One region of the Paenarthrobacter sp. NPDC057981 genome, then DNA from elsewhere that is predicted to be linked to it. Evidence: riboswitches for the same ligand, from Rfam matches in the RefSeq annotation. Region 1 holds a riboswitch; each other region holds the start of a gene.

Evidence for each region. A riboswitch is a leader RNA that binds a small molecule or an ion and turns the genes downstream of it on or off. The one in region 1 is predicted to bind glycine.
Region 2: another riboswitch for glycine. It lies ahead of cycA (D-serine/D-alanine/glycine transporter); the one in region 1 lies ahead of gcvP (aminomethyl-transferring glycine dehydrogenase).
Region 3: another riboswitch for glycine. It lies ahead of gcvP (aminomethyl-transferring glycine dehydrogenase); the one in region 1 lies ahead of gcvP (aminomethyl-transferring glycine dehydrogenase).

The regions. Positions count from the first base shown of each region.
Region 1 covers NZ_JBHVQI010000017.1:9,649-16,078, reverse strand. The annotation lists gene ACFVSI_RS15235 (cyclodeaminase/cyclohydrolase family protein) at 1-231, shown strand, start outside; gene ACFVSI_RS15230 (MFS transporter) at 235-1,785, opposite strand; gene ACFVSI_RS15225 (TetR/AcrR family transcriptional regulator) at 1,858-2,397, shown strand; glycine riboswitch at 2,491-2,588, shown strand; gene gcvP (aminomethyl-transferring glycine dehydrogenase) at 2,766-5,612, shown strand; gene gcvT (glycine cleavage system aminomethyltransferase GcvT) at 5,622-6,430, shown strand, end outside.
Region 2 covers NZ_JBHVQI010000006.1:132,425-138,854, reverse strand. The annotation lists gene ACFVSI_RS08740 (ExeM/NucH family extracellular endonuclease) at 1-3,221, shown strand, start outside; gene cycA (D-serine/D-alanine/glycine transporter) at 3,291-4,751, opposite strand; glycine riboswitch at 4,897-4,995, opposite strand; gene ACFVSI_RS08730 (FAD/NAD(P)-binding protein) at 5,069-6,430, opposite strand, start outside.
Region 3 covers NZ_JBHVQI010000020.1:72,977-79,406, forward strand. The annotation lists gene ACFVSI_RS16735 (PucR family transcriptional regulator) at 152-1,645, shown strand; glycine riboswitch at 1,731-1,830, shown strand; gene gcvP (aminomethyl-transferring glycine dehydrogenase) at 1,980-4,850, shown strand; gene gcvT (glycine cleavage system aminomethyltransferase GcvT) at 4,862-5,983, shown strand; gene gcvH (glycine cleavage system protein GcvH) at 6,186-6,430, shown strand, end outside.

The DNA.
Region 1 (6,430 bases):
GCCGATGTCGTGGTTGGCTTCGGTGCGCTGCGGGCGGCGATAACGGGTGCGCGGACCAACGTGAGCTTCGACCTCGCGTCCCTGACCTCCGCGGGGACTCCGCTTGAGGAGGTCAGGGAACAGCATCCGGACCTGTGGGAGACGGTCAGCCGGCTCAGCGACGCGCTGGAGCGGATCGACCAACTGGCTGCCGGCGTCGACAAAAAGGCCGCACCTACCGAAGCGGTGTAGCTCCTATTTCGCTTTGGGCACCTTGCGGAGTACGACGGCGGCCATCACTGCCGCTCCGGCCATCAGCACCAGCCCAATGGCCGCAGTGATGTGGACGCCGGAGTCGAAGGCTGTCCGGGCGGCAGTGGTCAATGCCTCGGAGAGCTCGGCTGGAAGACCGGATGCTGCGTCAACGGCGCCGGCCAGTGTTTCCCCCGACTTCCTCGCAGCCTCGGCGGGGACGTCGTCGGGAATCACGAGGTTGTGCTGGTAGGACGCTGTGAGGATGGAGCCAAGCACGGCCGTACCCAGAAGCGATCCCAATTCGTAGCCGGTCTCGGAAATGGCCGAGGCCGCTCCGGACTTGTCCGCCGGAACCGATGCCAGGATCAGGTCATTGGAGATGGTCTCCGCCGCGCCGACGCCCACGGCCAGTACAGTCAGCGCGGACAAGAGGAACACCGGGCCGGTACCGTGGTCGCCCATGACAGCTACGAGGTACCCGACGGCGCTGAGCGTGAGTCCGCAGGCCACGACGAATCCAGGCCGCACGCGCTTGACCAAAGGCACCACCAGCAGCCCCGCGATGACAGTGGCCAGGAGGGCGGGGATCATTGCGATGCCGGCTTCCATGGGGGACTGCCCTTCGACCAGCTGCAGGTGCTGGGCAAAGAAGTAGATGAAGCCCGTCATGGAGAACAGGGACAAGACGTTGGCCACGATGGCCGTGCTGAACACCTTGTTCTTGAACAGGGCCACATCCAGCATGGGGCTTTCGATGCTCTGTTGGCGACGCACGAACACAATGCCCATCACCAGGCCGAAGCCCATGAACGCGGCCGCCGAGGGGCCGAAGCCGTGGACGGCGAACTCCTTGATGCCGTAAACGAACGGCGCCATGGTGACCACGGACAGGGCGATGCTTGGCACGTCGACGCGGCCTGGGTTGGCGTCCTTGGACTCGGGAATCAGGACCCGGCCAAAGGCAAGGAGTGGCAGGAGCAGGAAAGCTGCCACCAAGAAGACGGCGCCCCACCAGAAGTGTTCCACCAGCCAACCGCCGAAGATGGGGCCAAGGGCGGCGCCACCGGAGAAGCCGGCAGCCCACACCGCGATGGCGAGCCTGCGCCGGTTGGGGTCGGTAAAGATATTCCGGATCAAGGACAACGTTGAGGGCATCAGCATGGCGCCGAAGACACCAAGTGCGGCGCGTCCTGCAATAAGCCACTCAGCAGATGGCGCGAAGGCTGTAGCAGCCGAAACCGCAGCGAAGCCCGTGCTGCCGACCAGGAGCAACCGGCGTCGTCCGATCCTGTCGCCCAAGTTGCCCATGGACACCAGGAGCGCCGCCAACACCAGCGGGTACGCGTCAACGATCCACAGGAGCTGGATGCCGCCCACGTCCAAGGATCGGGCGATTTCGGGCAGGGCAAAGGTGAGCGCGGTGTTGTCGACGGCCACCAGCAGCACAGGGAACATCAAGAGTGCCAGGGCCGTCCAATCGCCCCACGGTGCTGCCTGCCCCTTGACGGGGTTGACGGAACGGGGTGCTTGGGTTGACGACGGCGAGAACATGCCTTAACTATACCGTCCAGACGGTACAGTTACAAATGCAAGGACTGCACAGCTTTAGGGAATGATGTACACATGCCACGAAAACCAGTTGCCCGGGACGCCGTTCTGGATGCCTTCGAAGCCCTCCTTATAGAGGTAGGGGAGCGGGCAGCCACCCTGGACGCCGTCGCCAAGCGCGCTGGCGTCTCCAAAGGTGGCCTGCTGTACCACTTCCCCAACAAGGAAGCCCTGATCAGCGCCTTGCTCGAACGCCTTGATGAACTGGCGGAAGAGGACATCGTGCGGATGAAGGCAGCGTCGGACGGAGCCGCCTCGTACTTCATCCGGACCTCGCTGTGGGGCGGTACGCCCATGGACAGGGCCTTCGTTGCCGCCACCAGGCTCGCCGAGGTGGCCCACGAGGAAACGCGGCGTCGGTTTGCCGGCATCCAGCAGCAATGGCTGGATGTCCTGGCCGAGGACGTGGGACCGGAGGTCGCCAAAGCCGTCAGCTACATGGGTGACGGGTTGTATTTCAACGCCATGTTCGAAGGCGGACAGGAGGGCGGAAATGCGGGCCGGGAGGCCGACGTCGACATCCTGTTGGGCGTGCTGGACCGTCTGCGGAAGTGACGCTTCTTCCATTTGCCGCAGCGACCTGCACATAGGACAATTAACTTTTGTGGCGTGTCCTGTGTGGCGCCCATGCACAATTGAACAAGCCTTTGATCTGCGGCGGGAGAGTCCTGCAAGCACGTGATGCAGGCGCCGTAGGAGCAAACCCTCCCCAGGAATCTCTCAGGCCCACGCACCGCCGCGGCGAGGCAACTCTGGAAAGCAGCAGGCGACCGTGCCCTTGGCATGGGATGCTGTGCTCACCGACGGTGCAAGCGATTCGTTGTCCTGACAAGTCGCGGAAACTCTCAGGTCCAATACAGAGCGGGGAGGAACCCGAGCCGCTGTGGCGTACCCAAACGCCACCCAAGTATTGGAGTTCCTTCGTGACGGTTAGTTCTGCCTCCACCACCTTCGTCGATCGGCATATCGGCGCCCGCCGCCAGTCCGACATTGAGACCATGCTCAAGACCGTCGGCTACGACTCCGTGGATGCCCTCGTGGACACTGCGGTTCCCAACGACATCCGCCAGGACGTCGCGCTGACCCTGCAGGACGCCCTCTCTGAGGTTGAAGTCCTGGCAGAACTGCGCAAGCTGGCCTCCAAGAACAAGACGGCCGTGCAGATGATCGGCCAGGGCTACTACGACACCGTCACGCCTCCGGTGATCCGCCGCAACATCCTCGAATCCCCGGCCTGGTACACCGCCTACACGCCGTACCAGCCCGAGATTTCGCAGGGTCGCCTCGAGGCACTCCTGAACTTCCAGACCATGGTCCAGGACCTCGTTGGCCTGCCGATCGCCAACGCCTCCTTGCTCGACGAAGCAACTGCAGTGGCCGAAGCCGTCCTCATGATGCGCCGAGCCAACAAGAACAAGGCTGCCCAGGATGGCAAGACCGTCCTCGACGCCGACTGCCTGCCCCAGACCATCGCCATCGTAAAGGGTCGTGCCGAGGCACTCGGCTTCGAGGTTGAGGTCGCAGACCTTTCCCTCGGCCTCCCGGAGGGTGCCATCAACGGCGTCGTCCTCCAGCAGCCCGGTGTTTCCGGCCGCGTTTTCGACCACTCCGCTGTCATTGCCGAAGCCAAGGAACGCGGCGCACTCGTCACTGTCGCTGCCGACCTCCTTTCCCTGACGCTCATCACCCCTCCGGGCGAGCAGGGCGCCGACATCGCCGTTGGTTCCGCGCAGCGCCTGGGTGTTCCGCTGTTCTTCGGCGGCCCGCATGCCGCGTACATGGCCGTCCAGAAGGGCCTTGAGCGTTCCATGCCCGGTCGCCTCGTGGGCGTTTCCAAGGACGACGCCGGCGTCCCCGCCTACCGCTTGGCGCTGCAGACCCGCGAGCAGCACATCCGCCGTGAGAAGGCCACGTCCAACATCTGTACGGCTCAGGCCCTGCTGGCCATCGTTGCCTCGATGTACGCCGTCTATCACGGCCCGGAGGGCCTGAAAGCGATCGCCGAGACCGCCAACGGCCACGCCTGCACCCTGGCCGCCTCCCTGAAGGCTGCCGGCGTCGAGGTCCTGCATGGTTCCTTCTTCGACACCGTCACGGTTCGCGTCCCGGGCCGCGCCGCAGAGATCGTGGCAGCGGCCGAGGCCCGCGGGATCAACCTGCGCGGCGTCGATGCTGACAGTGTTGGTATCTCTGTTGACGAGACCACGACAACTGACATTGTCGGCAGTGTCCTTGAAGTGTTCGGTGCATCTTTGGTTGAGTCCGCTGATGGCTTCGCCCTCGACGGTTCGGTTGAGCGCACCAGTGAGTTCATGCAGCACCCGGTGTTCAACACCCACCGCTCCGAGACCCAGCTCCTGCGCTACATCCGCAAGCTCTCGGACCGCGACCTCGCGCTTGACCGCACCATGATCCCGCTGGGTTCGTGCACCATGAAGCTCAACGCGACGGCCGAGATGGAAGCCATTTCCTGGCCTGAGTTCGCCTCGATCCACCCGTTCGCTCCGGATTCCCAGACCGCCGGCTGGCGTGAACTCATCGCTGATCTCGAAGCCCAGCTGACCGAGATCACCGGGTACGACCAAGTCTCCATCCAGCCGAACGCCGGCTCCCAGGGCGAGCTCGCCGGGCTCCTCGCGATCCGTGGCTACCACCTCTCCAACGGCGATGACCAGCGTAACGTCTGCCTGATCCCCGCGTCCGCCCACGGCACCAACGCCGCATCGGCAGTGTTGGCCGGCATGAAGGTCGTGGTCGTGGCCACCGCTCCCGATGGCACCATCGATCACGTTGACCTGAAGGCCAAGATCGAAGCCAACCGCGATGCGCTCTCGGCGATCATGATCACCTACCCGTCCACGCACGGTGTGTACGACGCCGATGTCCGTGAAGTCTGCGACGCCATCCACGAAGCCGGCGGCCAGGTGTACATCGACGGTGCCAACCTCAATGCGCTCGTTGGCCTCGCCCAGCCTGGCAAATTCGGTGGCGATGTCTCGCACTTGAACCTGCACAAGACCTTCTGCATCCCGCACGGCGGCGGCGGACCCGGCGTCGGCCCCGTCGCAGCCAAGGCACACCTGGCACCGTTCATGCCCGGCGACGCAGCGTCCTGGACCGAGGGCAATGACGTTCCGATTTCGGCGTCCCGCTTCGGTTCGGCCGGTGTCCTCCCGATCTCCTGGGCCTACGTGAAGCTCATGGGTGGCAAGGGGCTCACCGAAGCCACCAAGTCCGCGTTGCTGGCTGCGAACTACATCGCATCCCGCCTCAACGACCACTTCCCGGTCCTCTACACGGGTGAAGGTGGACTGGTGGCCCACGAGTGCATCCTGGACCTCCGTGAACTCACGGCCAAGACCGGCGTCACCGCTGAGGATGTTGCCAAGCGCTTGATCGACTTCGGCTTCCACGCTCCCACCCTGGCGTTCCCGGTTGCAGGCACCCTCATGGTGGAGCCCACGGAGTCCGAGGACCTTGTGGAGATCGACCGCTTCATCGAGGCCATGATCACCATCCGTGCCGAGATCGAACAGGTTGCAGCCGGTGACTTCTCCGTGCAGGACTCCCCGCTTCGCCGCGCGCCCCACACGGCAGCCGCCGTCGTGAGCTCCGACTGGGACCGCGCGTACCCGCGTGAGCAGGCCGCCTTCCCGGTCCACCACCTCAAGCAGGACAAGTACTTCCCGCCCGTCGGCCGTATCGACGGCGCAGCCGGAGACCGCAACCTGGTCTGCTCCTGCCCGCCGATCGAAGACTTCGAGAACTAAGGACTGGTCATGACAGGGAAATACACCGCACTCTACGAAGAGCACAAGAAGCTTGGCGCGTCGTTCACCGATTTTGGTGGCTGGCAGATGCCGCTGAAGTACACCTCCGAGCTCGCCGAACACCACGCCGTCCGGAAGTCCGCCGGCCTCTTCGACCTCTCCCACATGGGCGAAGTCTGGGTCACCGGCCCGCAGGCCGCCGAGTTCCTGGACTACGCCTTGGTGGGGAAGATTTCGGCGATGGCCGACGGTAAGGCCAAGTACTCGCTGATCTGCCAGGAAGACGGCGGCATCATCGATGACCTGATCGTCTACCGTCGCGGCGCGGAGAAGTTCCTCGTGGTGCCGAATGCCGGCAACGCAGCAGTTGTGGCTGCGGAACTCCTGGTGCGTGCAGCGGGGTTCGACGTCGTGGTTGAGGATGCCTCCTCCGAGACCTCGCTCATCGCCGTCCAGGGCCCTCTTGCTGAAGCCATCCTGTTGCGCCTGGTTCCGGCTGGGCAGCACTCGCTGGTCACGGAACTGAAGTACTACGCCGCCGTCGAAGTCACGTTCCTGGTGGCCGGCAGTGGCCAGGACCTGCTCCTTGCACGCACCGGGTACACCGGCGAAGACGGCTTCGAGATCTTCGTCCCCAACGAGTCCGCAGCCGCGCTGTGGCAGGCGATCACCGCCGTCGCCGAAGAGGGCGAGCTGGTTCCCGCTGGCCTCGCTTCCCGCGACTCCCTGCGGCTGGAAGCGGGCATGCCCCTGTACGGCAACGAGCTCTCCCGCGAAGGCAATCCGTTCGCTGCCGGACTTGGGCCTGTTGTGGCGCT
Region 2 (6,430 bases), on a different contig from region 1:
CCACCAAGGCCCAGCAGCTCCCGTACCTGACAACCACCGATCCTGTCCGTGTTGGTTCACCCGCCACGTTCAAGACCGATGTGATTCTGGGCTACGGCAACAACTCCTGGAAATTCCAACCCCTGGCCGCACTCACCCCGGCCAACGCCGATTCCGTCCAGCCCGCGACCTTTACCGCGTCGCGGCCCGAGGGTCCGGCAGACGTTGGGGGAAGCCTCAAGCTGGCCTCCTTCAACGTGCTCAACTACTTCCCCACCACCGGCGACCAGCTGAGCGGTTGCGTATTCTACACCGACCGGGACGGCAATCCGATCACCGTCAAGGAAGGCTGCAACGCCCGCGGTGCCGCCAACGCGGAGAACTTCGAACGCCAGCAGGCCAAAATCGTAGCGGCCATCACCAAGTCCGGCGCTGACGTCGTGTCCCTCGAAGAGATCGAGAACTCGGCACAGTTCGGCAAGAACCGTGATGACGCACTGTCCAAGCTGGTGGACGCCCTCAACGTCAAGACCCCGGGCGTCTGGGACTACGTCCGCACTCCTGCGAACGCTCCCCCGTTGACCGACGAGGACATGATCCGCACGGCATTCATCTTCAAGAAGGCCACTGCAGAACCGGTGGGCGAATCCATCATCCACAACGACACCGTGGCATTCGCCAGTGCACGCAAGCCGCTGGCACAGGTGTTCAAGCCAGTCGGCGGAGCTGATGATAAGAAGTTCATCGCGATCGTGAACCACTTCAAGTCCAAGGGCTCAGCAGCCACCCCGGACGATACCGACAAGGGCCAGGGCGCTTCCAATATTGCCCGGACCAAGCAGGCGCAGTCCCTGCTGGCCTTCTCGCAGGATCTGCAGGCCTCCAAGGGAACCGACAAGGTGTTCCTGATCGGCGACTTCAACGCCTACGGCAAGGAAGATCCCATCAACGTCCTGACCGGCGCCGGCTACACCGACCTTGAGGTTGGCACCGGCAAGCACTCCTACCTGTTCGGTGGAATGGTCGGTTCCTTGGACCACATCCTGGCCTCCCCCTCGGCGGCCCAAAAAGTCACCGGAACCGACATCTGGAACATCAACTCCGTGGAGTCCGTGGCACTGGAGTACAGCCGGTATAACAACAACGTGACCAACTACTACGCTGCGGACGAATTCCGGGCCAGCGACCACGACCCCGTGGTGGTCGGCCTGAACCTCGCCCCCGATGCACCGGACTCAGTCGACCTGCAGTTCCTGGGCATCAACGATTTCCACGGGCGCATCGACAACAACACGGTGCTCTTCGCAGGAACCGTGGAAAAGCTCCGTGCGGCGGCCGCTCCCGGCGCCACGGCGTTCATCTCGGCCGGCGACAACATCGGCGCTTCCCTCTTCGCGTCTTCGGTAGCGAAGGACCAGCCCACCATTGACGTCCTGAATGCCCTGGAACTGCAGGCTTCCGCAGTTGGCAACCACGAGTTCGACGGCGGCTGGCAGGACCTGCGCGACCGCGTCATTGCCGGAGGTGCCAACGCCAAATTCGCCTACCTGGGCGCCAACGTCTACCAGAAGGGCACCACCACCCCGGTCCTGCCGGAGTACAAAGTCCTGGACATGAACGGCATGCGGGTCGCCGTCATCGGTACGGTCACACAGGAAGTGCCAACCCTGGTGACCCCGGCAGGTATCGCCGATCTGGAATTCGGGGACGCCGTGGAAGCCATCAACCGCGTCGCCGCCAAGATCAAGGCCGACAACGCAGCTGACCTGATCATCGTGGAGAACCACGACGGCGCGGCATCCGGAACACCGGAGGGCGCAACGCTGGAGCAGGAAGTGGCGGCAGGCGGCCCGTTCGCCAAGCTGGTCAACGAAACCACCCCGGATGTCGCCGCGATCTTCACGGGCCACACCCACAAGGAGTACGCCTGGGATGCACCCGTCCTGGACTCAAACGGCCAGCCCACAGGCAAAACCCGACCCATCGTGCAGACCGGCAACTACGGCGAGAACGTGGGCAGTGTGACGCTCACGGTGGACACTGCCTCCAAGTCCGTGACGGCCTACAAAGCAGCGGTCGTGGACCGCACTACGGACACTGCCGCAAGCCTGGTGGCCGCCTACCCGCGCGTTGCCACAGTCAAAACGATCGTGGACAAGGCCCTGGCCAATGCCGCAGAAATCGGAAACCAGCCGGTCGGTGCGGTAACAGCCGATATCACCACCGCCTTCACTCCGGACCCGGCAGGCGGAGCCCCCAAGCGTGACGATCGCGCGAGCGAATCGACGCTGGGCAACCTTGTGGCGGACTCCCTGGTGGATACGCTCAAGGCGCCGGAACTGGGCGCGGCGGAGATCGGCGTCGTGAATCCTGGTGGCCTGCGCAACGAGCTCTACTACGCGCCGGACGGCACCATCACCTACGCAGAAGCCAACGCCGTACTGCCGTTCGTGAACAATCTGTGGACCACGTCGCTGACAGGTACGCAGTTCAAGACTCTCTTGGAGCAGCAATGGCAGACCAACCCGGACGGAACGGTGCCCAGCCGTCCGTACCAGCAGCTCGGCCTGTCCAAGAACGTCAACTACACCTACGACGCCGCCCGCCCAGCAGGCGATCGCGTTACCGGGATTTGGGTAAATGGCGCGGTCATTGATCCGGCCAAGCAGTACAGGATCGGCACCTTCAGCTTCCTGGCCACCGGTGGTGACAACTTCCGGGTCTTCAAGGAAGGCAGCAACACGAAGGACACCGGCCTGGTGGACAGGGATGCCTGGATCAAGTACCTGCAGGGACACAACCCGGTGTCGCCTGACTTTGCCCGCCGCTCCGTCGCTGTCGCCAACACCACCGCCGCCGAGGTCAAAGCAGGCGACCCGATAACCCTGGCAGTGTCCAAACTGGACCTGACATCGATCGGCAGCCCGGCCAACAAGACGCTGAAGGCAGTCTTTACCGATGCCAAGGGCGCCTCTCTGGTGCTCGGCGACGTGCCCGTTGCAGCCGGCTCCGCCACAGTGAACCTCAAGGTTCCCGCAGCGGCCGCCGCAGGAACCGGCACCGTGGTGCTGACCGCCGTCGAAAGTGGAACCACGGTCAAGGCGCAGGTCTTGGTGGCTTCAAGCGGGCCCCAGCCACCGCAGTGCACCGAGCCAACCAAGCCGTCCAAGTGGTACGACATCGTGGGCTGGCTCCGTTATGCCTTCGCATGGCTGGAGTACCAGAAGTGCCTGAGGGGCTAAACCTCCCCTGAAAACCAAAGAGCCAGGCTCCTCAATCATCGAGGAGCCTGGCTCTTTGCTTTGACGTGCCTAGTTGCGGACGGATTCGGGTTCGTTCACCCGCTCAGCGTCCTTCTGCAGCTCAGCCTTGAAGTGCTCGTAACGGGCCAGGCGGGTGGGCCGTTTGCGAAGGACAGCCCAGGCCACGCCAAGGGCGAGGAACCACACCGGAGTGACCAGCAGCGCCATGAGCGTGTCCGGCTGGGTGGTCAGCGCCCAGAGGATGAATGCGAAGAAGGCGAACACCACCCACACCATCACCACCCCGCCCGGCATCTTGAAAGCCGAGGAATCGTGCAGGTGGGGACGGCGCTTCCTGAAGGCCAGGTAGCTGGCCAGGATGATCGACCACACGAACACGAAACAGACAGCCGAAACGGTGGTGACCATATCGAATGCCTTGCCGACGTCCTGTCCGGCGTACATGAGGACGACGCCGGACAGCAGCAGGACGCAGGAAAGGAACAGGGCGTTGCGGGGTACTTTGCGTCCGGACAACGCACTGAAGACGGCTGGCGCGTCGCCCTCCTGGGCGAGGCCGAACACCATGCGGGAGGTGGAGTAGATGCCGGAGTTGGCCGAGGACATGGCGGAGGTCAACACCACCAGATTCACGATCGTGGCGGCGGCGCCGAGGCCTGCCAGGGAGAACATGGCAATGAAGGGGCTGTGGCCCGCGGCGAACTGGGTCCACGGGGTGACGGACATGAGGATGATGAGCGCACCTACGTAGAAAAGCAGCACGCGGATGGGGATGGAGTTGATGGCCTTGGGCAGGTTCTTCTCCGGGTCCTTGGCCTCAGCCGCAGTGGTACCCACCAGCTCGATGCCCACGAACGCGAACACCGCGATCTGGAAACCGGCAACGAAGCCCATGAACTCGTTGGGGAAGAAACCGCCGTGGCTCCACAGGTTGGTGAAACTGGCCGGTCCGGCGTCGGACTGGAAGCCGCTGAGGATCATGAACAGTCCCACAATGATGAGGGCGGCGATGGCGACGATCTTGATGAGCGCGAACCAGAATTCGGTCTCGCCGAAGGCCTTCACGGTTGCCAGGTTCAGGAGCAGCAGGATGCCGATGGTGATCAGGCCTGGGATCCACAACGGCAATCCGGGCCACAACTCCTCCGAGTACCCGGCAATTGCAATGACATCGGCGATACCCGTGATGACCCAGCAGAACCAGTAGGTCCAACCGGTGAAGAAGCCGGCCCAGGGACCCAGGAGGTCGGCGGCGAAGTCGCTGAAGGACTTGTAATTCAGGTTGCTCAGGAGCAGTTCGCCCATGGCGCGCATGACGAAGAACAGCATGAAGCCGATGATCATGTACACGAAAATTACGGAGGGGCCAGCTGCGGAAATGGTCTTGCCCGAGCCCATGAAGAGGCCGGTTCCAATGGCACCGCCGATGGCGATGAGCTGGATGTGGCGGTTGCTGAGTTGGCGTTCGAGATGCGGTGAGTCGTTGCCGGTGGTGGGATGAATCGTCAAAGGAACTCCGTCGTTCAGGCGGCACTGTGGTGCCGCATTGATTCGGGTTCCTCCCCGCTCTGTAGGTAGACCTGAGAGTTTCCGCAGGCATGGGCCTGCTTGCACCTTCGGTGAGTCCGGTGGCCGGACTGCTTTCCAGAGTTGCCTCGCCGCGGCGGTACATGGGCCTGAGAGATTCCTGGGGAGGGTTTGCTCCTACGGCGCCTGACGAAATGTACCGGCAGGGCTCTCCCGCCGCAGATCAAAAGCGCGCACACCCAACGGGTGATGCAGCTCACACAGTAGCGAAGGCTGGCTGGCGGCGCAACCCGGGGGCTCTAGAGTCCCAGAATGCTGCGGGCGATCTCATCGGCGTCGCGCAGGGTCCGTTGCCCGCTGGCATAGGCGGGGCCGGTGCGGGGACGGGCCTCCGCGGCGATGGCATTGCCCCACTGCGACGCAGACAACTGCAGCCCAAGCACGTACATGTTTTCCGTAACAGATCCGTTGGCCGCGAGGGGGCGGTAGGGGTGCGGTTCAACGTCAAGGCCGGTGGTCTGCATGGGTGTGCCCTCGACGCTCATCATGATCTTGGTCCGCACCAAGCCATCAGCCATGAGTTGCTCCAGCAGCGGGGAGATATTGATGCCGACCCTGTTCGCCGGCGACATCGCCTCAATGAGGGTCTCCGCCTCCACGGGCCCGTCGTGAACCCACGGCGAAGCCGCCCTGAACACCTTGGCGCTGCGATCGACACTGAACTTGGGGTCAGGTCCAACAAAACTTACGACGCCGGCACGCGCCAAGGCGGCGAGCTGCTCCGAGCGGAGCGCGGGCGGCCCGCTGGCCAGTCCTTCGACAAACGATTCGAACCAGCCGCGCAGACCGGCCAACCAGGACTCGTCCGTGATGCCGCCGTCGGCCACAACAGTCTTGAGGATCGCCCGGCCGGTGTGGAGTGCGCCGATGGCCATTTTTACGGGGTCCGCTTCGCCCAGCGAAGAGCGTCGGGCGTCGTCGTCCAAGTAGGCGGTGATCGCGGCGTCCAGGTCACGCCGTGAGGTGAACGTCCGTCCCGCCAACGGCGCCGCGAGACCACGAAGATTCAAACGTCTGGAAGCAATCACGTGCTTCTCAACGAGGTTCTCCACGTCGCTTTCCCAGTGCGCCGTGGTGTGTGCATGCGGTCGCAGCGCGTCCTGCAGATCGGCCAGAAACTGTGCCGGATCCTTGATCGCGGCGGGCTGGGACCGGGCCAGCGTTGAGTAGTAGGCCCACAAGGCATCCCGGTGCAGCAAAGGCCAGAGATCGTGGTCGAAACCAGGCTGGATGCCTGCTGCCCGGAATCGGTCAACCGCGTCTTCCGTCAGGTACCGCATGGTGATGCTGCGTGGGTAGTAGCCATCCAGCCCTGCCTTGGCCCGGTACGGCGTACCCCGGCGGGAGGCAGCGAAAATCCTGGGTTCACGGCCCGATGGCCGGTACTCCAGGACACCGGCTCCGGGCACGCCTGCCTCGACAAACTTGCCTCCGCGGCCCTCCGTCAGTTGGCCCATCACGTCGAAGAAGTTCAAGCCCATGCCTCGGACAAGAACGGGTTGGCTGTCCGGAACCGCCTGCCAATCCACATCCGCGGGCGGTGCCGGCGGGAAATACGCCAAGCCCAACTCGTCGGCCGCACGCTTGAATGACCTCTGCTC
Region 3 (6,430 bases), on a different contig from region 1:
CTCGTGAATGCTCGTCATTGAGCGGTGAAGTTCGTGATTCCAGTTTTGGTGATGCGCGTCACGGCGTATAGTCGTGCATTGTTTACATCTGGCGAACCGATCTAGACAAATGTCTAGACACCGCTACATACCGCCGCAGGAGTCCTCATCCATGGCCATCACCGTCGCCGAACTTGTGGCCGAACCGCAGCTCGGGCTCAGCCTGCTGGCAGGCTCCAGCGGAGCCGGCAACCGCATCACCTGGGCCCACACCTCTGACCTGCCGCGTTTGTGGGAGTGGGTCACCGGCGGCGAACTCATGATGACCAACGGGCTCTCCATCCCGGCGGACGCGGACGGCCAGGTCGCGCTCGCCGAGGCTTTGGTGGACTCCGGTGCCAGTGCGTTGGCCATCGGCGAGAAGATGCATGCGCCCCCGCTGACGGCTGAATTTCTGGCTGCTTGCGAGCGGCTGCCGCTGCCCCTGATCAACATTCCCTACCCGCTGCCGTTCATCGCCATTGCGCGGTCTGTGGCTGAGTCCTCGCTCCTCGAAGAATCCCGGCGTCTCCGCCAAACGGCACGCGTGTACGACCTCCTCCGCACTGCCGGCGCGTCCGAGGATCACTGGCAAAGCCTGGTCCTGAGGTTGGCCACGGAGCTGGATTCGGAGCTGTTCGTGGTGGACCGCCGCTGCCTGCATCCGTGGCATCCGGAGGGCCATCCCCTGCCAGATTTCCTTGTGGAGGAGTGGTCGCCGCAACCGGGCCACGTGTCCGTGGCCGGCAAGAACTTCCAGTGGCACCGGATCCATGGCCGGCACGTGCTCACCATGGACATTCCCACTCATGCCAATGCGCTCCTGGTGGTGCTGCCCGGCAACGAACCGCACCCTGACGCCGTCGTGCTTTTGCATGCCGCAACCGTGCTGGGACTGCAGTTGGCGCGCATCGTCCTCTCGCTCGAAGGCCGGCACCGGCTGGCCGGCGAATTCCTGCTGCAGGCGCTCGACGGCCGGCTTGGTACGGGGGAGATCGAGCGGCGGTTGACGGCTTTCGAGGTGCCTCCCCAGGAGTTCGTGGTCGCCTCGATTGCGGCCGACGACGGCGACAGGCTGGCGAACGTTCACGTCGAACTCTGGCGGCATGGCATCCAGGCGGCCTCCCTGCGGCGGAACGACAGGCTGCACGTGGTGGTCGCGGCGGACGTCGCGGACGGTTTGCTGGTCCATTGCGCAGGGTTCGGAACCACCATCGGGGTCAGTTCAGGGGCCACCGTCGCCGGGCTCCAGCAGGCCTTGCAGGAATCGTTGTGGGCGCTGGGTTCGGCGCGTGCCAACAGGCTGGGAGTGGCCCGTTATGCGGAGGGTCCGAGCTGGCTAGGGCTGACCGGATTCGAGGAAGGAACCGCGTTGGTGCAGCGTCTCCTGGGCCCGGTTTTTGCGTACGAGCAACGCCAGGACGGCGACCTGACGGTCACATTGAAAACCTATTTGGACTCGCAACGCTCATGGCAAAAGACCGCGTCCGCGCTGTTCACGCACCGGCAAACCATCATCTACAGAATCCGGAAAATCGGCGAACTGACGGGGCTGGACATGGGTGAAACGTCCACCTTGGCGCAGCTATGGCTGGCCTTGCAGATCCACGAGGCGATGCACGGTTGAGCCGTGTTGGAAACAACCGCCTTGCACTTTTTCGCAGCCACCGGCTATGGTGTGAAGCGTGTCACTGATGTGGCGCACACGCTTTTGATCTGCGGCGGGAGAGTCCTGCCGGGTACATCCAGTCAGGCGCCGTAGGAGCAAATCCTCCCCAGGAATCTCTCAGGCCCATGTACCGCCGCGGCGAGGCAACTCTGGAAAGCAGTCCGGGCAACCGGGCTCACCGACGGTGCAAGTGGACAACCACGTCCACGGAATCTCTCAGGTCCAATACAGAGCGGGGAGGAACCCCTATTCATCGTGGCGTCCCTTGGGCGCCTGAATCCTGGAGTTCCTCTTGACTGTTCAATCCTCCCCAACCGCTTTCGCGGACCGGCATATCGGCGCCCGTCGCCAGGCCGATGTTGACACCATGCTCAAGGCGATCGGCTACGACTCGGTTGATGGCCTGGTGGACGTTGCCGTCCCCGATTCCATCCGCCAGTCTTCGCCCCTGACCCTGCAGAAGGCGCTGAGCGAGACCCAGGTCCTGGCCGAGCTCCGCAAGCTCGCAGCCAAGAACAAGACCGCCGTGCAGATGATCGGCCAGGGATACTACGACACCATCACGCCCCCGGTGATCCGCCGCAACATCCTCGAATCCCCGGCCTGGTACACCGCCTACACGCCGTACCAGCCCGAGATTTCGCAGGGCCGCCTCGAAGCGTTGCTCAACTTCCAGACCATGGTGCAGGACCTCACCGGGCTCCCGATCGCCAACGCTTCGCTGCTGGATGAAGCCACCGCCGTGGCCGAGGCCGTGCTGCTGATGCGCCGGGCCAACAAAGACAAATCCGCGAAGGACGGCAAGACCGTCCTCGACGCCGACCTCCTCCCGCAGACCATCGCCATCGTGAAGGGCCGCGCCGAGGCGCTGGGCTTCGAGGTTCTGGTTGCGGACCTTTCGGCCGGATTGCCCGACGGCGACATCAACGGCGTCGTACTCCAGCAGCCTGGCGTTTCGGGCCGGGTCTTCAACCACGCTCCCGTGATCGCTGCGGCGAAGGAACGCGGTGCACTGGTCACCGTCGCTGCCGATCTGCTGGCACTCACGCTCATCACGCCCCCGGGCGAGCAAGGTGCGGACATCGCCGTCGGAACCGCGCAGCGCTTCGGTGTGCCGCTGTTCTTCGGCGGCCCGCATGCCGCTTACATGGCCGTCCGGAACGGCATGGAGCGGACCCTTCCCGGCCGCATCGTTGGTGTTTCCAAGGACAACGCCGGCGTGCCCGCCTACCGCCTCGCCCTGCAGACCCGCGAGCAGCACATCCGTCGCGAGAAGGCCACGTCCAACATCTGCACCGCCCAGGCGCTGCTCGCGATCGTTGCCTCGATGTACGCCGTCTATCACGGCCCGGATGGTCTGAAGGCGATCGCCGAAACCGTCCACGGCCACGCCCGCGTCCTGGCTACAGCCCTGCAGAAGGCAGGCCGCGAACTCGTGGCCGACTCCTTCTTCGACACCCTCACCGTCCGTGTCCCGGGCAAGGCTTCGAAGGTGATCGGTGCCGCCGAGGCGCGCGGCATCAACCTCCGCTACATCGATGAGGACACCGTGGGCGTCTCGGTCGATGAAACCACGACGCCGGAGGTCCTCTCCGCGGTAGCCGTCGCCTTTGGCGCCGGTCCGGTAGGGGACGCTGCAGGGTTCGAGCTGCCTTCCGACGTGGTCCGTACCTCCGATTTCCTGCAGCACCCCGTGTTCAACACGCACCGTTCCGAGACGCAGCTGTTGCGCTATATCCGCAAGCTGTCCGACCGGGACCTCGCGCTGGACCGCACCATGATCCCGCTGGGCTCCTGCACCATGAAGCTGAATGCCACGGCTGAAATGGAGGCTATCTCCTGGCCGGAGTTCGCCTCGATCCACCCGTTCGCGCCGGACCACCAGACTGAAGGTTGGCGTGAGCTGATCTCCGGTCTGGAAGCCGATCTGACCGAGATCACGGGCTACGACCAGGTCTCCATCCAGCCGAACGCCGGTTCGCAAGGTGAGCTTGCAGGCTTGCTCGCGATCCGCGGCTACCACCTCTCGCGCGGGGACGATCAGCGCAACGTGTGCCTGATTCCGGCTTCGGCCCACGGCACGAACGCTGCTTCGGCGGTGCTGGCCGGCATGAAGGTCGTTGTGGTGGCCACCGCCCCTGATGGCACGATCGATCACGCTGACCTGGCGGCAAAGATCGAAGCCAACCGCGACGTGCTCTCGGCCATCATGATCACGTACCCCTCCACGCACGGTGTGTACGATGCTGACGTCGTCGAGGTGTGCGACGCCGTTCACGAGGCCGGCGGCCAGGTGTACGTGGATGGCGCCAACCTCAACGCGCTGGTCGGCTTGGCCCAGCCGGGCAAGTTCGGCGGCGATGTCTCGCACTTGAACCTGCACAAGACTTTCTGCATCCCGCACGGCGGCGGCGGACCCGGCGTGGGTCCCGTTGCAGCCAAGGCCCACCTGGCTCCCTTCATGCCGGGCGATGCGAACAACGCTTCCTCCTCGGAGGGTGGCGTGGCCATCTCTGCTTCCCGTTTCGGCTCCGCCGGCGTGCTCCCGATTTCCTGGGCCTACGTGAAGCTCATGGGCGGCGAAGGCCTCACGGAAGCCACCAAGTCGGCGCTCCTCACGGCAAACTATGTTGCGTCCCGCCTGGACGAGCACTTCCCGATCCTCTACACGGGTGAAGGTGGGCTCGTGGCCCACGAGTGCATCCTGGACCTCCGCGAGCTGACCGCGCGTACCGGGGTCACGGCCGAGGACGTGGCCAAGCGCCTCATCGACTTCGGCTTCCACGCACCGACGCTGGCGTTCCCGGTTGCTGGAACGTTGATGGTGGAGCCCACGGAATCCGAGGACCTCGCGGAGATCGACCGCTTCATCGAAGCCATGATCACCATCCGCGCCGAGATCGAGCAGGTTGCGGCCGGTGACTTCTCCGTGGAGGACTCCCCGCTTCGCAACGCGCCCCACACGGCGGCCGCCGTCGTAAGTTCCGCCTGGGATCGTGACTACCCGCGCGAGCAGGCCGCCTTCCCGGTGCAAAGCCTCAAGCAGGACAAGTACTTCCCGCCGGTCGGCCGGATCGACGGTGCTGCGGGCGACCGCAACCTGGTCTGCTCCTGCCCGCCTCTCGAAGCGTTCGAGGAAAACACAGCAGAGTTTGAGAACTAAGGATCCCCGAGATGTCTGAGAACTACACCGCTCTTTACGAGCAGCACAAAAAGGCCGACGCATCCTTCACGGACTTCGGCGGCTGGCAGATGCCACTCAAGTACGAGTCCGAGTTGGCTGAGCACCACGCGGTGCGTAATGCTGCCGGCCTGTTCGACCTTTCCCACATGGGCGAAGTCTGGGTCAGCGGCCCCGAGGCCGCAGCGTTCCTGGACTACGCCCTGGTGGGAAAACTGTCCGCGATCGCCGACGGCAAGGCCAAGTACTCTCTGATCTGCAACGCCGACGGCGGCATCATCGACGACCTCATCACGTACCGTCGTGGTCCGGAGAAGTTCCTGGTGGTACCGAACGCGGGAAACGCCAAGGTGGTTGCCGCTGCATTGAAGGAGCGCGCTGCCGGGTTCGACGTTGTTGTTGAGGACGCCTCCGCTGAGACGTCCCTGATTGCAGTCCAGGGCCCGAACGCCGAAGCGATCCTGCTTGAGCTGGTCCCGACCGAACAGCATTCCCTGGTCACGGAGTTGAAGTACTACGCTGCTGTCGAGGTCTCGATTGCCGGTGACGAACTGTTGCTCGCCCGCACCGGCTACACCGGCGAAGACGGGTTCGAGATCTACGTTCCCAACACGGACGCGCCTTCGCTCTGGGAAGCACTCCTTGAAGCCGGCGAAGGCCACGGGCTTATCCCCGCCGGTCTCGCTGCCCGCGACTCCCTCCGCCTTGAGGCCGGCATGCCGCTCTACGGCAACGAGCTCTCCCGCCACGTCAATGCCTACGCAGCCGGGCTTGGCCCCGTTGTGGCGTTGTCCAAGGAAGGCGACTTCGTGGGCAAGGAAGCGCTGGCTGCGATCAAGGCCGCTGGTGTTGGATCCACGATCGGGCAGAAGCTGGTGGGCCTCAAGGGCGCCGGCCGTCGTGCAGCCCGCGGTCACTACTCGGTTCTGAAGGACGGTTCGCTGATCGGTGAGGTGACCTCAGGGCAGCCGAGCCCCACGCTCGGTTACCCGGTCGCCTTGGCGTATGTCGACGTCGAGCATTCCGAGGTTGGCGCGTTCGTTGACGTCGACCTCCGAGGCAAGGCCGAACCGTTCGAAGTTGTGCCGCTGCCGTTCTACAAGCGTTCCAAGTAGTACCCGGTGGGAGTGGCATCCTCCGCGGGCTCGGTCGCAGAAGCGCCCGCTGGGCGGACGCGATGCTCCCTTGGACGCCCGCTTCCGGATGTCACTCCCACAGGGGACCGGGGCGCTGTTTGAACCCCTAAGCGCTAGAGATGGGTCAACCTGCCGCGGGTGATCTTGAAAAGTTTTCAGTACGTGAGAGATAGGAATTGATATGAGCAAAGTTGTTGCCGAGCTGAAGTACTCGGCTGAACATGAATGGGTTGCCGTCAATGGTGGCGGCCCGGTGGGCATCGGCATCTCCGCCGTGGCCGCCGACGCCCTGGGCGACATCGTCTACGTGGACCTTCCCGAGGTCGGTTCCACGGTGACCGCGGGGGAGACCTGCGGCGAGGTGGAGTCCACCAAGTCCGTGTCCGACCTCTACTCGCCCGTGACCGGTGAAGTGACCGAGATCAA